2 regions of the Rhodococcus sp. UNC363MFTsu5.1 genome follow, and region 2 is predicted to be linked to the other one. Evidence: riboswitches for the same ligand, from Rfam matches in the RefSeq annotation. Region 2 holds a riboswitch; the other holds the start of a gene.

Region 1 (4,409 bases), on a different contig from region 2:
CGCGAGCGAGGCGAGCGTCATGGTGGTCTTGCGCAGCCACGCGACATTCCGGATGGCGATGCCGACGGGCACCGCGATCAGCAGCCCGATCAGCAGCGGCAGCAGTGCCAGGTAGAGGTGTGTCTTCGCGAGGTCGACAACCTGCGAGAAGTTGTCGATCAGCCAGCGCATCAGCCGGCCGTCTCGCCGTTGAAGAAGTGCCGGTTCCTGGCCTGGTCCTCGGCCTGCCGCTGGTCCGCGAGCTTGCGGATCACCTCGGATCCGTTGACCCCGCCCACGACCGAGCCGGATTCGTCCACCACGACGCCGATTCCCGACGGCGACGAGATCGCGGCGTCCAGCGCCTGCCGCAGGTCCCCGCCCCTCGTGAACAGCGAGCCACCCGCGGATGTGCTGTCGACCAGGGTGTTGCCCGCCCGGATGCCCTCGACTCCGGTGACGTCGATCCAGCCGCGGGGCGCCCCGTCCTCGGTGACCACGAGCACCCACTCGCCCTGGTCGAGTCGCAGCGCGGCGAGCTCGGATTCGACGGCGGTGCGGACCGCGTGCACCGGCACCTCGTCGGCGGGCCGGAACGACAGCCCGCGATATCCGCGATCGCGTCCCACGAAATCCGCAACGAAATCCGTTGCGGGGGAGGCGAGTACGGTTTGGGGATCGGCATATTGCTGGAGCAGGCCGTGTGGGCCGAACACCGCGACGCGATCGCCGAGCCGGACCGCCTCGTCGATGTCGTGGGTGACGAACACGATGGTCTTGCGCAGTTGCGCCTGCAGGCGCTGCATCTCGGCCTGCAGGTCCTCGCGGACCACCGGATCGACCGCGCTGAACGGCTCGTCCATCAGCAGGATCGGCGGATCGGCCGCAAGGGCCCTTGCGACGCCGACGCGCTGCTGCTGGCCGCCGGAGAGCTGGGAGGGGTATCGGGTGGCCAGCGCGGGGTCGAGCCCGACCCGTTCGAGCACCTCGAGCGCCGCCCTGCGGGCCGCGCGCCGCGAATCGCCGCGCAGCACAGGCACGGTGGCCACGTTGTCGATCACGGTCCGGTGCGGCAGCAGGCCCGCGCTCTGGATCACGTAGCCGATGCCGAGGCGCAGCTTGACCGCGTCGGTGCGGGTGACGTCCTGGCCGTTCACGATCACCTTGCCGGCGGTGGGCGTGATCATCCGGTTGATCATCCGCATGGACGTCGTCTTGCCGCAGCCCGACGGTCCGACGAACACGGTGAAGGACTCGGGCTCGATGACCAGGTCGAGGTTGTCGACCGCGGTGGTGCCGTCCGGGTAGCGCTTGGTGACCGACTCGAAGGTGATCAAGGCCGGCCGCCTAGGACACCGGCTTGTCGAGCCCCTGCGCCGACACCCACTCGGTGGCGGCTGCGTCCGGTTCGGTCTTCGAGTCGCCGGACACCGAGGTGTTCAGGGCGATGAGCTCCTCGGTGGTCAGCTTGGCCGACACCGCGTCCAGGACCGCCGCGAGCTTCTCGGACTGCTTGTTCGCCCGCAGGACCGGGACCACGTTCTGCGCCGCGAAGTTGTTCTTCGGGTCCGCGAGGACCACGAAGTTGTTCTTGGCGATCGCGGGCGAGGTGGTGAAGATGTTCGCCGCGGTGACCTGGCCGGAGGAGAGGGCGGCGACCGTGGCCGGTCCGCCGCCGTCCGCGATCGGCACGAAGTTCTGCGGGCTGATGACGAGGCCGTAGTCGGCCTCGAGGCCGGGCAGCCCTCCCGCGCGCTCCTGGAACTCGGCGGGTGCGCCGAACTTCACTTCGGCGGAGTGGGGCGCCAGGTCCCCGATCGAGGTCAGTTGCCACTTGTCGGCGGTCTCGCGGGTCACGACCACCGCGTCCTTGTCCTCGCCGGGCGCGGGCGTGGTGATCGCCAGGTCGGGGCCGAGTGCCGCGGGCAGGGCCGCGTTCACCTCGGCGGCGCTGGTGGCGGTCGTGTCCTTGTCGAGGTACTGCAGCAGGTTGCCCGTGTAGTCCGGGATCACGTCGATGGATCCGTCCTTGACCGCGGGGATGTAGGTCTCCCTGCTGCCGATGTTCAGCTTGGTCTGCACGTCGAAGCCGTTGGCACGCAGGGCCTCCGCGTAGATGTTCGCCACGGTCTCGGACTCGGGGAAATTCGCCGACCCGACGATGATCGCGTTCGGGTCCGAGCCGGTGCCACCGCCGCTGCTGAGCGGGTCGGAGTTGCCGCATGCGGTCAGGACCGTGAGGGCGGTGACCGCCGCGGCGACGGCGATCGGGCGGGCGGAGCGGCGAGCTGAGAACCTCATGGCGTCCTTCCATCGGTTCCGGCGTTAGCACCCGTCCCCTTCGGACTGGTTGCTGCGGCGTCAACAAGCCGGATCTCTCGGCCGCTCGAGATGGTGCTGGCCACCGAGTGTAACGATAGGGAGGACATTCGCTGGGTGAGGAGAGGAGCGTGGCGCGCCATGACGGCTCGGTGGAGGAAGGCCGCGGGGACGGTGATGTCTACGGCCGTGGTGTTCGCGCTCACCGGATGCACGGTGGACAACTCCCGCCTCGACGAGGCGCAGGCCCCTGCGGCGATCACCGTCGGGTCGGGAGAGAGTGCCGAGTCGCAGGTGGTTGCGGGGATCTACGCGGAGATCCTGCGCGGCACCGGATCCCCGGTCGAGGAGGGTGCCGCGGAGACGCGGGCGCAGTATGTGGAGGATCTCGGGACGGCGGACATCACGGTGGTGCCGGACTTCACCGGGCAGCTCCTGCACTTCTTTCAGCCGGACTCGACGCTCACCGATCCCGATGAGGTGTTCGAGGAGCTGAACAGGTCTCTGCCGGAGGGGCTCTCGGTATCCGATTACAGCGACGCCGAGGTGAAGACCGAGGGTGATGCGACGGCCGAGAACGTGGTGCCTCTCATGCGCAGCGGGGTGCTCACCGAGGATCAGGTCAAGGCGCTCAACGTCGTTGCGGGCGAGCTGACCTCGGCCGACCTCGCTGCGATGGTGGAGCGGGTTCGCGTCGGCGAGCTCACCCCGGCGCAGGCGGCGGACGAATGGCTCGCCGCGCGTTGAGGAGGATCCCATGCGAGTAGTGAGCTGCCGCAGAAGCGAATCCGGTAACCAGGGGGACCGGCTCTGCCGGTGATCGGTGGGCAATGTGGCCACCCGAATCGCGTCTGTAATGTCGAACCTCGACGCAGCAGAGCACACGAAGCAGGCGGGGGCCAATGCCGAGGATTGCCGAGTTACCGACCAAGCTGATCGCAGGGCTGGCTCTAGCCCTGATCGGCCTCTCGATTGCCGCACCACTGGCCCAAGCGCAGGAGAGCTCGGATTCGGCTCCGGAGTACGCGCCGACCATGCTCATCCTCGACGCGTCCGGATCCATGCAGCGTCCGGATCCGGCGGGCACGATGATGGATGCCGCGAAGACGGCCGTCCGTACCTTTGCCGGCGCTGCGCCTGCCGAATCGAAGGTAGGGCTGACGGTGTACGGCACCGGCACCGGAAACGCCGAAGCGGACAAGCCAGCGGGATGTCGTGACGTGCAAGTGCTGCACCAGCCCGACACCCTCGACAGTGCCGCGCTGATCAGCGCGGTCGACGGCATCAAGGCGAGCGGGTGGACGCCGATGGGCACCGCATTGCGCCAGGCGGCCGCCGCCCTCCCTGACTCGGGACCGCGGTCGATCGTGCTCGTCTCCGACGGCGACGACACCTGTTCCCCACCGGATCCGTGTGAGGTCGCCAGGGAATTGAAGCAGCAGGGCGTCGATCTGGTGATGCACGCGATCGGCTTCGCGGTGGACGGCAAGGCCCGCGCCCAGCTCACCTGCATGGCGCAGGCCACCGGCGGCACCTACACCGACGCCGCCGACGGACCCGCGCTGGAGCGGACGCTGCCCCGGGTCACCGCCGCCGCGCTCCGCAACTACAAGGCGGCCGGGACACCGATCACCGGGACGCCCACGTACGACAACGCCCCGGTGGCGACACCTGGTCAATACCTGGACACCATGGGGCAGAAGGAGACGCGTTACTACGCGGTCGACGTCCCCGACGGGGCCACCGCCTATTTCAGCGGCACCATCTCCTTTCCCCGTCTACCCGACATCTCGAGCACCGAGGACATGAATGTTCTCAACGTGCGTGTTTACGGCAGGGACGGCCGAGACTGTAACGAGTTCGTGTTCGAACAGGTGACGAGTTCGAGCGACGGTGCGGCGCTGACGGTGGCCGAGACCTTCGACGGGGCGACCGAGAAGCGCGCGGACGACGGCAGTGGTGCCGACAAGTGCAGGGGCGGCGGACGCTACTACTTCGCGCCGACCTGGGCCACGGTGTCCCACGGTGTGCCGGAACGGTTGCCGATCGAACTGCTCGTCGGAATCGAGCCCGCCGCAACCGATCCCGGGCCGATCGCGGTGGCACCGCCG
Region 2 (4,409 bases):
AGTCAACCCGAACTGACCGAGCACCTCGCCGAGCGTCGCCGATGGCCGGGTGAGGCCGCGCTCGTGCAGCAGCGGCAGCACGTCGTCGACCACGCGGTCGAGCACGCGGGGCAGGACCAGAGGCAGCAGGGTCACCCCGTCGGCGACCCCGGCCGCACTGATGTCGGCGATCAGCCCGGCCAGCCCCGATGCCGTCCCGACGTAGGAGATCGAGTCGGGCAGCCGGGCACCCCGGAGCCCACCGTCAAGCAGGGCCAGTTCCCTTCGTGCGGAACGTGAATCATCGCCGAGGAGCACCTCGACGTCGAGCAGCACGGTGACCGAGTCCGGGTCCCGGCCATCCGCCGCGACGTCCGCCCGGATCCGGTCACGCTGTTGCTGTGCCCCGCGGAGGTCGTGCGCCCGGATTCGGACAACGGTGCCGGGAACCGCGGCCAGGTCGAGCTGCGCATCGGGGTCCGCCGGTGCGGTCAGGTCCACCCAGTAGTCGGTGAGCCCGAGCGGGATCCGGAAGTCGGTGTGCGCCGCGGACGCCGGATGGTGTCCGGCGCCGGACAATTCGACCGCGACATGCAGCGGCCGGGTACGGAAAGACGAAATGGTGGACATGGGTCTCCTCGAGGGATGCGTGCGAGCTGATGAGCTGGGGACGAGCTCAGCCCAGACACATGCCCGACGCGGTACGGCAGAGATCCACATGCCGACGGCACCACCGAGCGTCAGTCGCCACGGTCGTCACGGGTGCCATGGCGCGAGTTTACCCGGCAAGGCCCGCCGCGGGTCGGCGACCGTCCACCAGTTCCCGCAGCGCCGCGACCAACCGGTCCACGTCGGCCGCATGGCTGCCCAGCCCGAGGCTCGCCCGGACCGCACCGTCCGGCCTGCCGAGCCGGGCGAGCAGCGGGTGCGCACAGAACCGACCGTCGCGTACCCCGATGCCGTGCCGGTCCGAGAGGTAGCTCGCCACCTCACGGGGCGTGCAGCCGTCGACGGCAAAGGTGACGATGCCGACCGAATCCGGTGAGTCGGACCAGATCCGGAGCAGCTCGACACCGTCGATGCCGCGCAGCCCGTCGATGAGCCGAGCGCACAGGGCGCGCTCGTGCCGCTCCGAGGCGTCCGCGTCCAGCCCGGCCAGCGCCGCGCAGGCCGCCGCCAGCGCCGCGACGCCGAGCACATTGGGGGTCCCTGCCTCGTGCCGCTGCGGGGCCGGAGCCCAGTCGACGCCCGCCGCCGAGACGTCGCGGGTCGCGCCGCCACCGACCAGGTACGGCTCGGCGGCGTCCAGCCAGTCCCGCCTGCCGATGAGCGCGCCCGCCCCGAACGGCGCGTACAGCTTGTGGCCGGAGAAGGCCAGGTAGTCGATGCCGAGCTCGGCGATGTCCACCCGCCGGTGCGGCAGCAACTGGGCGCCGTCGACCAGGATCCGCGCCCCGCAGGCGTGCGCGACCTCGGCGAGCCGGGCAATCGGCAGCACCTCACCGGTGACGTTGGAGGCGCCGGTGACGGCGAGCAGCGCGGCCGGCTTGCTGCACAGCTCGGCGACGATCCGTTCCACCGTCTCGGCGACGGTGTCAGCAGACCGGACGATCCGCGCGCCGTTCTTCTTCCAGGGCAACAGATTTGCGTGATGCTCGATGTCGAGGACGACGGTGTCGCCCGGCACGCAGCCGGCGAGCAGGTTCAGCGAGTCGGTGGTGTTCCTGGTGAACACCACCACGTCGTCCGCCCTGGCTCCGACGAACCCGGCGACCACGTCGCGGGCGCCCTCGTAGCTGGCGGTGGACACCTGCGAGGCGTACCCGGCGCCCCGGTGCACGCTGGCGTAGTACGGCAGCAGATCCTGCACCCGCGCCGTGACCTGCGCCAGGGCGGGCGCGCTTGCGGCGTAGTCGAAGTTCGCGTAGGTGCAGGTCCCGCCGCCGGACAGCGGGACGGTCAGGTCGGCGCCGGAGACTTCGGCGAACGGCCGGTCGATGGAGCAGCGCTCGTCGGAGCGAACGGCGGTGGCGGTGAGTACAGCAGTCATCAGACATCCCTCGGTCAGGGACCCGTGTGCTAATGGAAGACAACGAGCCCGCGCTTGCCGGGTCCGGTGTTGGACCGCAGCCAGGTCGTCACCCGGGGCACCCCACCGCGGTGGAGGGTTGCCGGCCAGCAAGCCGGGGCTATCTGCTGGCACTCATGACCTACGGCGAGGATGGCAGCTCGGGAAGCGGGTTGTCAACAGCAGAGACCGGCTCGCGTGATCCGCGAGCCGGCCCCTGACGCCCGATGGCCTGCCTCATTCACATGAAATGACTTGTTGCTCAGCCTTTCTGGTCCGACCGAGACCTAACAGGCGGCGAGGAGCATCACCGGCGCGGCGGGCTCCATCCGTACACACGGCACCCCCAGCGCGCGCACGTGCTGCACCGCCGCAGCGTCGGCGGCCGAGCAGATCCCGTCGAGCACGTCCTCGGTGGCGATCGCGCCGAGCAGGTCGTCACCGAGCGCCCGCGTGGACTCCAGTCCGTGCCGCACGAGCCACCGCTCGGTCTCGACGAAGGCCGCGGGGGGTCCGATGAACAGCACCCGCCGGAGCTGCGGCGCCGCCTGTGTTGTCGTCATGGGGTTTTCCTCCTGGAGTTCGGGTACACACCAACTCTCGCCGGGGGCGGGGCCCGTGTCTGTCCGCCGATCGGCCGGTCCGCCGGTGGAACCCCGGGTCCACCGATCGGCGGACAACTGAGCGCTGCGTCACACCCGTGACCGCGGTCACCCCACCCGACTGATCATTCCGATCAGCCAGAAGTCTCACTATTGACTGTTGTGCCAGCCATATCGACTGTGGTGGCGACACACAGCGCACCTCGACACTGCTCTGATCGCCACCCAGCCCAGCTATCGGAAGGACGTCAACGATGACCACCCTGGAAGCCCGCCCCATCACCCGCGCCGAGCGCGGCGGTTTCGACCACGAACACGTCGCCCTCGAATGCGGACCGCGCTCGGGCCTCCCGATCACCGTCGCCGTGCACTCCACCCGGCTGGGACCCGCGCTCGGCGGCTGCCGGGTGTGGCAGTACCCGGACTGGCAGTCCGGCATGGAGGACGCGCTCCGGTTGTCCGCCGCGATGACCCTCAAATGCGCGGTCGCGGGCCTGGACACCGGCGGCGGCAAGTCCGTGATCGCCCTGGCACCCGGCGAGGTCCTCGACGGGGACCGCCGCCGCGCGGCCATGCTCGACCTGGCCGACATCGTCGACGTTCTCGGCGGGAGCTACCGAACCGCCGAGGACGTCGGCACCAGCGCGGCCGACATGCAGATCGTCCGCGAACGGACCGCACACGTCTTCGGCCTGCCCACCGCCGCGGGCGGGATCGGCGAACCGGCCGAGCCGACCGCGGTCGGCGTCTACTCCGCCCTGCGCGCGACCGTCGATCGCGCGTTCCCCGGCTCCGGCCTCGCGGGCCTGAGGATCACGATCAGCGGACTCGGGCAGGTCGGCTCCCGGCTCGCCCGCACGCTCGCGGCCGAGGGCGCCGTCCTCACCGTCAGCGACATCGACGGTGGCAAGCTGGCGCTGGCGCAAGAGATCGGCGCCCGCTGGGTCCGGCCCGAGGACGCCCCGGCCGTGCCCGCGGACGTCTTCGTCCCTGCCGGGGTCGGCGGCGTGCTCACCGACGAGGTGATCGACGGCCTCGACTGCCGCGCGGTCGTGGGTCCGGCGAACAACCAGCTCGCGCGACCGGACGGCGCGGATCGCCTGGCCGCACGGGGGATCCTGTGGGCACCCGACTTCGTCGCGAATGCGGGCGGTGCCCTGTTCGCGATCCTGGCCGACGGCGAGAACAGGGGCTACGACGAGGTCCTGGCCCGGGTGAACCTCATCGGCAGCACCCTCGGCGAGCTGTTCGACCGGGCCGAGCGCGCGGGCATCACGCCGTTGGCGGCCGCCCACGCGGCCGCGGACGAGCGACTCGGTCGCGGCTGAGCGATCTCCGGGCGTGGCGGTGCGGTCGGCCGTAGGGTCGGGCACGCCAGGACCGCGCCGCACCGTCTGGAGGAGCCATGCCCGCATCCGAGCCGCCCACACCCCGCCGACCGGACCCCGGGCCGGTCATCGAGGCCGGGCGCGCGGCCAGGCGGCCGCTCGCCGAGCCGCGGTTCCGTGTCGCGGACCTACCCGACCAGCGCGGCCGGACCATCATGGTGACCGGCGCCAACAACGGCCTCGGGCTGCAGGCCGTCACCGCGCTCGCGGGCGCGGGCGCCCGGGTGGTGCTGGCCTGTCGCGACCTCGAGCGCGCCGCCAGCGCGCTGGACTCGGCCCGGGCGGCCGGTCGCGCCGCCGGATCCACCGCCGAACACGTGCTGGTCCGGCTCGACCTGGCGGACCTGGCCTCGGTGCGGGCCGCGGCCGCCG

The links. A riboswitch is a leader RNA that binds a small molecule or an ion and turns the genes downstream of it on or off. The one in region 2 is predicted to bind S-adenosylmethionine.
Region 1: it holds a riboswitch for S-adenosylmethionine, as region 2 does, so the genes downstream of both, BR31_RS0120980 (ABC transporter substrate-binding protein) here and BR31_RS27845 (aminotransferase class V-fold PLP-dependent enzyme) in region 2, are expected to answer to the same signal.

The regions. Positions count from the first base shown of each region.
Region 1 covers NZ_JMLO01000030.1:52,047-56,455, forward strand. Annotated here, with positions in the region: gene BR31_RS0120970 (ABC transporter permease) at 1-171, opposite strand, end outside; gene BR31_RS0120975 (ABC transporter ATP-binding protein) at 171-1,316, opposite strand; gene BR31_RS0120980 (ABC transporter substrate-binding protein) at 1,327-2,280, opposite strand; SAM riboswitch class I at 2,287-2,377, opposite strand; gene BR31_RS29590 (glycine betaine ABC transporter substrate-binding protein) at 2,440-3,045, shown strand; gene BR31_RS29595 (vWA domain-containing protein) at 3,201-4,409, shown strand, end outside.
Region 2 covers NZ_JMLO01000004.1:191,579-195,987, reverse strand. Annotated here, with positions in the region: gene BR31_RS0107765 (LLM class oxidoreductase) at 1-609, opposite strand, end outside; gene BR31_RS32580 (putative leader peptide) at 656-748, opposite strand; gene BR31_RS27845 (aminotransferase class V-fold PLP-dependent enzyme) at 758-2,029, opposite strand; SAM riboswitch class IV at 2,075-2,190, opposite strand; gene BR31_RS27840 (hypothetical protein) at 2,335-2,610, opposite strand; gene BR31_RS0107750 (Glu/Leu/Phe/Val dehydrogenase family protein) at 2,904-3,977, shown strand; gene BR31_RS0107745 (oxidoreductase) at 4,193-4,409, shown strand, end outside.